3 regions of the Pseudomonas sp. Sample_16 genome follow, and region 2 is predicted to be linked to each of the others. Evidence: predicted binding sites of a transcription regulator. Region 2 holds the regulator's gene; each other region holds the start of a gene.
The links. Region 2 encodes sigma-54, which starts transcription at its own class of promoters, with help from an activator protein. Its sites were predicted from a motif close to ANTGGCATNNANNTTGCTNT; they were not measured.
Positions count from the first base shown of each region.

Region 1: D8U69_RS18060 (CmpA/NrtA family ABC transporter substrate-binding protein) is a predicted target of sigma-54. The motif match lies at 1,080-1,099, and genes of this name have one in related genera.
Region 3: D8U69_RS28160 (pilin) is a predicted target of sigma-54. The motif match lies at 1,435-1,454, and genes of this name have one in related genera.

Region 1 covers NZ_RCOB01000134.1:9,368-11,638, forward strand. Annotated here, with positions in the region: gene D8U69_RS18060 (CmpA/NrtA family ABC transporter substrate-binding protein) at 1-963, opposite strand, end outside; gene D8U69_RS18065 (quinone-dependent dihydroorotate dehydrogenase) at 1,190-2,209, shown strand.
Region 2 covers NZ_RCOB01000168.1:126,092-128,362, forward strand. Annotated here, with positions in the region: gene D8U69_RS22065 (RNA polymerase factor sigma-54) at 137-1,630, shown strand; gene raiA (ribosome-associated translation inhibitor RaiA) at 1,705-2,013, shown strand; gene ptsN (PTS IIA-like nitrogen regulatory protein PtsN) at 2,026-2,271, shown strand, end outside.
Region 3 covers NZ_RCOB01000217.1:4,105-6,375, reverse strand. Annotated here, with positions in the region: gene pilB (type IV-A pilus assembly ATPase PilB) at 1-1,275, opposite strand, end outside; gene D8U69_RS28160 (pilin) at 1,501-1,908, shown strand; gene D8U69_RS28155 (BON domain-containing protein) at 2,213-2,271, shown strand, end outside.

The DNA of each region.
Region 1 (2,271 bases), on a different contig from region 2:
CATGAACCACATGCCATCGGACAGATACGGCAAGTTCACTTCACCGTCACCATGAAAACGCATGGCATGCGGGTCGTGCCAGCGATTGTCCAGGCCGTCGTCGTAGTCGCCCAGCAGACGCGGTTCGATGCATGCCAGTGGGGCGTCGAGGTACTGTGGCGCGCTGAGCAATTGCGCAGTGCTGCGGCGGTTTTCGAGACTGTCTTCGATAAAACGACTGGCTTCCAGGATCGCCATCACCAGTGCCCGGGCGGTGTTGGGGTATTGCTCGACGAAGGCGCGGGTGCAGCCGAGGACTTTTTCCGGATGATCGGGCCAGATGGTCTGGGTGGTCGCCAGGGTAAAACCGAGGTCCTGTTGCACGGCGCTGGCGGACCAGGGCTCGCCGACGCAGAAACCGTCGATGCGTCCCGCCTGCAGGTGCGCGACCATTTGCGGCGGTGGTACCACCACACTGTCGACCTCCAGCAACGGATGAATGCCCTGGCTGGCGAGCCAGTAATACAGCCACATGGCATGGGTGCCAGTGGGAAAGGTCTGGGCGAACGTCAATTTTGGGCGAGTTTGGTGCACGTGCCGGTGAAGTGCCTCAGGACCGGTCACGCCAAGGCCCTGCAAGCCATGGGAGAGATTGATGCTCTGGCCGTTCTGGTTCAGGCCCATGAGCACGGCCATGTCGGTCGCTGCCACGCCGCCGATACCCAGGTGCACGGCGTAGATCAAACCGTACAGGCTATGGGCGGCATCGAGTTCACCGCTCACCAGTTTGTCCCGCAGGTTGGCCCACGACGACTGGCGCTTGAGGTTCAGGGTCAAGCCGTAAGGTTGGGCGAAGCCCTGAGTCGCGGCGACAACCACCGAGGCGCAGTCGCTCAAGGCCATGAAGCCGAGGTTGATTTCGGTCTTTTCCGGGGCATCGCTGCCATTGACCCAGGCCAGAGGGCCGGCTGATGGTTCGTTCATCGATTTCGCACCTTCAAAAAAAACGTCGTCCCAGACCTGATACCCGCAAGGCCGCGTGACGACGCCGTTGTCCTTGCACGCATTCCGCCGTTGGCCTGCGTGCTGATGCTTAGATGGGTGCAAGGCATATGCCATCCCGGGATTCACGGCAAAGAGATCGCCCGCCAACCTCAACCCCGGCTATAATCGCCGCCTCATTTCGCCGCCAATCGAGTCAAATCCGCCCATGTACACCCTGGCCCGTCAGCTGTTGTTCAAACTTTCCCCGGAAACCTCCCACGATCTGTCCCTGGACCTGATCGGCGCGGGCGGACGTTTGGGCCTTAACGGCTTGCTGTGCAAGGCACCGGCGAAGATGCCGGTCAACGTCATGGGCCTGGATTTTCCGAATCCGGTGGGGCTGGCCGCCGGCCTGGACAAAAACGGCGCGGCCATTGACGGTTTCGCCCAATTGGGTTTCGGTTTTGTCGAAATAGGCACCATAACCCCGCGTCCGCAACCGGGTAATCCGAAACCACGGATTTTCCGATTGCCGGAAGCCGAGGCCATCATCAACCGAATGGGCTTCAACAACCTTGGCGTCGATCACCTGTTGGCCCGTGTGGCAGCCGCCAAGTACAAGGGCGTGCTGGGCATCAACATCGGCAAGAACTTCGATACCCCGGTCGAGCGCGCGGTTGACGATTACCTGATTTGCCTGGACAAGGTCTACGCCCACGCCAGCTACGTGACGGTCAACGTCAGCTCGCCGAACACACCGGGCCTGCGCAGCCTGCAATTCGGCGATTCGCTCAAGCAACTGTTGGCCGACCTTGCCACGCGTCGCGCTGAACTGGCGCTGCGTCACGGCAAACACGTGCCCCTGGCCATCAAGATCGCCCCGGACATGACTGACGAAGAAACTGCGCAGGTTGCGCAAGCGTTGATAGAAACCGGAATGGACGCGGTCATCGCCACCAATACCACCTTGAGCCGTGTCGGCGTCGAGGGCATGGAGCATGGTGACGAGGCGGGCGGCCTGTCCGGTGCACCGGTTCGCGACAAGAGCACCCACACCGTGAAGGTGTTGGCGGCGGAGTTGGGCGGCCGCCTGCCGATCATTGCTGCCGGTGGCATCACTGAAGGCAAACATGCGGCAGAGAAGATCACTGCCGGTGCGAGCCTGGTGCAGATCTACTCCGGCTTCATCTATAAAGGCCCGGCGCTGATTCGTGAATCCGTAGACGCAATCGCTGCCCTGCGCTGAAGGCTCAAGGGAGCTTTTGTGGCGAGGGAGCTTGCTCCCGCTGCGAAGCAGCCCAAAGCACC
Region 2 (2,271 bases):
TCAACCAGTTTTTATTGTTACAGCGGTCTAGGCAAACACTTCAGTTTCAGGCATATAATTTGCTTATGTTTGGCGCTTCGGCGCCCTGTAGTGGATGGCGCATGTGCGCCGGCGAATAAGGTGTTAAGCCCCTGCCATGAAACCATCGCTAGTCTTGAGAATGGGCCAGCAGCTGACGATGACACCGCAGCTGCAACAGGCCATCCGCCTGCTCCAATTGTCGACCCTGGACCTGCAACAGGAAATCCAGGAGGCCCTGGAGTCCAATCCGATGCTCGAACGCCAGGAAGATGGTGAGGATTTCGACAATTCCGACCCTCTGGCCGACAACGTCGAACAGAAGCCCAACACCGAGATTCAGGAACCCTCGTATCAGGAAAGCGCCCCGACGGTGGACAACCTCGAGGAAGGCGACTGGAACGAGCGCATCCCCAACGAGCTGCCGGTCGACACCGCTTGGGAAGATGTCTACCAGACCAGCGCCAGCAGCCTGCCGAGCAACGATGACGACGAGTGGGATTTCACCACCCGCACCTCGGCCGGCGAGAGTCTGCAAAGCCATCTGTTGTGGCAACTGAACCTGGCGCCGATGTCCGACACCGATCGCCTGATTGCCGTGACCTTGATCGATTGCATCAACAATCAGGGCTATCTGGACGAGACGCTCGAGGAAATCCTGGAAGCGTTCGATCCGGAACTGGATATCGAGCTGGACGAAATCGAAGCCGTCCTGCACCGCATCCAGCAATTCGAGCCGGCCGGTATCGGCGCGCGCAACCTTGGCGAATGCCTGTTGCTGCAACTGCGCCAGTTGCCCGCCAAGACTCCGTGGCTGGCCGAAGCCAAGCGTCTGGTCACAGACTACATCGACCTGCTCGGCAGCCGTGACTACAGCCAGCTGATGCGCCGCATGAAGCTCAAGGAAGATGAGCTGCGCCAGGTGATCGAACTGGTCCAGAGCCTCAACCCGCGTCCGGGCTCGCAAATCGAGTCCACCGAGGCCGAGTATGTCGTCCCCGACGTCATCGTGCGCAAGGACAATGAGCGCTGGCTGGTAGAGCTCAATCAGGAGTCGGTACCACGGCTGCGGGTCAACGCCCAGTACGCCGGTTTTGTGCGCCGCGCCGACACCAGCGCCGACAACACCTTCATGCGCAATCAGTTGCAGGAGGCTCGCTGGTTCATCAAGAGCCTGCAAAGCCGCAACGAAACCCTGATGAAAGTTGCCACCCAGATCGTCGAGCATCAGCGCGGCTTTCTGGAGTACGGCGACGAAGCCATGAAACCGCTGGTGTTGCATGACATCGCCGAAGCGGTCGGCATGCACGAATCGACGATCTCCCGGGTGACCACGCAAAAATTCATGCATACCCCCCGGGGCATTTATGAGCTGAAATACTTTTTTTCCAGCCACGTCAGCACCTCCGAAGGCGGCGAATGCTCGTCTACGGCGATCCGCGCGATCATCAAAAAACTGGTTGCCGCGGAAAATCAGAAAAAGCCGTTGAGTGACAGCAAGATCGCTGGTTTACTGGAGGCACAAGGCATTCAGGTGGCTCGCCGCACCGTCGCCAAGTACCGCGAATCCCTCGGGATCGCGCCTTCGAGCGAACGCAAGCGGTTGATGTAGAGCCACGCCACAGCGTTCCAGTGGCAGATCATCGGGTCTGCCGCTTTATGCACTGGCAACGAAGGAGAAGCTGTATGCAAGTCAACATCAGTGGACACCAACTGGAAGTGACCGAACCTCTTCGCACCTACATCGGCGAAAAACTCGAACGACTGGAGCGACATTTCGACAAGATCACCAACGTGCAGGTCACGATGACAGTCGAAAAGCTTAAGCAGAAAATCGAAGCCACGTTGCATATTCCCGGCAATGAAGTGGTCGCCAACGCGGAGCATACCGATATGTACGCGGCGATCGACGCATTGACCGACAAGCTGGATAAACAACTCAAAAAGCATAAGGAAAAGACCCAGAGCCTCCTCCAGGGCGCGACCGGTCGTTAACACTCCCTACCCATGATCCGACTTGAAAGCATCCTGACCCCCGGCCGTTCCCTGGTGAACGTGCCGGGCGGCAGTAAAAAGAAAGCCCTCGAGCAAATTGCCAACCTCATCCATCGCGAAGTGCCGGATCTGGCCATGCAGGATGTCTTCGAGAGCCTGGTCGCCCGTGAAAAACTCGGTTCAACCGGTTTTGGCAACGGTATCGCCATCCCCCACTGTCGCCTCAAGGGCTGTCATTCACCCATCAGTGCCTTGATG
Region 3 (2,271 bases), on a different contig from region 2:
GGCGCTGTTGGTGTGCAGGGTCGACAGCACCAGGTGCCCGGTCTGCGCAGCCTTGATGGCGATTTCGGCGGTTTCGAGGTCGCGAATTTCGCCGACCATGATCACGTCCGGGTCCTGCCGCAGGAATGAACGCAGCGCCTGGGCGAAATCCATGCCCTGTTTCGGGTTGACGTTGACCTGGTTGATGCCTTCCATGTTGATTTCGACCGGGTCTTCGGCGGTCGAAATATTGATATCCACGGTATTGAGAATGTTCAGCCCTGTGTAGAGCGAAACCGTTTTACCCGAGCCCGTGGGGCCGGTCACCAGAATCATTCCCTGCGGCTGTTTCAGCGCAGCCATGTACAGGTCTTTCTGGTCCGGCTCGTAACCGAGGGCGTCGATGCCCATTTGCGCGCTGGTGGGGTCGAGAATCCGGATGACCACTTTCTCGCCCCACAGTGTCGGCAGGGTATTGACCCGGAAGTCGATGGATTTGCTTTTGGACAGACGCATCTTGATCCGGCCGTCCTGGGGTCTGCGGCGTTCGGAGATGTCGAGGCTGGCCATGACCTTCAATCGTGCGGCGATGCGGTTGGCCAATTGGAACGGCGGCCGGGCGACTTCATGCAACACGCCATCGGTGCGCATCCGCACGCGGTAGTTCTTTTCGTAGGGCTCGAAGTGCAGGTCTGAAGAACCGCTCCTGATCGCATCGAGCAGCATTTTATGGACGAAACGCACCACCGGTGCGTCATCGGCCTCCTGACCGCCGATAGCGTCCTGGCGTTTGTCGTCGGTGGTCTCGATGTCGAGGCCATCGAGGTCTACATCGGCGATGTCTTCCAGGCCAGAGCCATGGCTGTCGAAGAACTTCTCGATGGCATCGCTGAGTTTGTCGTCTTCGACCAGGATCGCTTCGGTCGTGAGCCCGGTGCTGAACTGGATGTCATTGATGGCTTGATGGTTGGTCGGGTCGGAAACGCCGACGAACAACTTGTTGCCACGGCGCCAGAGGGGCAGGGCGTGATGCTGGCGGACCAGTTTCTCGCTGACCAGGCCTTTGGGCTGAATATCCTTGTCCAGGGTATGCAGGTCGAGCAGGGCCATGCCGAAATGTTCCGAGGCGATCTCGGCAACCTGGCGGCTTTTAACCAGCTTGTTCTGGACCAGGTAGGTCACCAGGGAAATACGGTTGCGTTGGGCTTGTTGATACGCCTGTTGCGCGCTTTTGTCAGTGAGCAGCTCGGCCAGGACCAATTGCTTGGCCAGACCGCTGAGGGCGATGTCATTCATTGGGATACCGGACGCAGACATTTAATGACTTATAGCCTAGTCAAGCAACGGAACCAAACCAGCAGCGCCGAGGTGACAAAAAGTGTCAGATAGTGCGGATCCTGGGAGTAGGAAAGGTCTTCAAGGCTGGCGAGTACCCCGCCAACAGGGCGTGCAGGGCTTGGCATGGGCTGTGCTGCGACAGGTTCAGATCATGAGATTTCGACTCATGCACGGAGGCTGTCTATGAACACTCAAAAAGGTTTTACCCTGATCGAGTTGCTGATCGTGGTGGCGATCATCGGGATTCTCGCGACGTTTGCGATACCGGCGTATTCCAAGTATCAGGCGCGGGCCAAGGTCACGGCGGGGCTGGCGGAGATTTCGGCGTTGAAGGTGCCTTTTGAGGACGTTATCAATCAAGGGACCGACCCTGATCTAACCAAGGTAGGCGGAACTGCGACTACGGCTAATTGCACTACGACCGCGTCGGGCAAGGCTGTTGATGGAACTGGCACGATCGCTTGCACGATTCTAAATGCGCCAGGGCCGGTACTGAACAAGACCATCACTCTTACGCGTGCTCTGACCGGGTGGACCTGTACGACCACTGTGGATCAGGAATATGCACCTAAAGGCTGCACCAAAGTCTGACCTTTTTTGGTATATCCACCCCTGCTTATGCAGGGGTTTTTTTTCGCGTCAGGCAGTTGGATTGAGTATTGATAAAAATTGCCGAAATTTCATGGCCTTAGGCCTGCGAGAAAACCCGCAACTTGCATGTAGATAAAGTTCAACTCATGCATTTTGCACGAATCCGAAAAATTGCGCTTTTCATAACTTACTGATTTTTAAGGATTTAACGTTTGTCTCAAACTTGGCACAGCGTTCGCAATATCTCTGGTAACCCTGCTGACATGAACCCAGCAGACTTTCCAGAAAAACAGGAGTTACTCGTATGAAGAAGTTCGCTATCTCTGCCGCTGCTGCTACCGCGCTGACCCTGACCATGGCCAA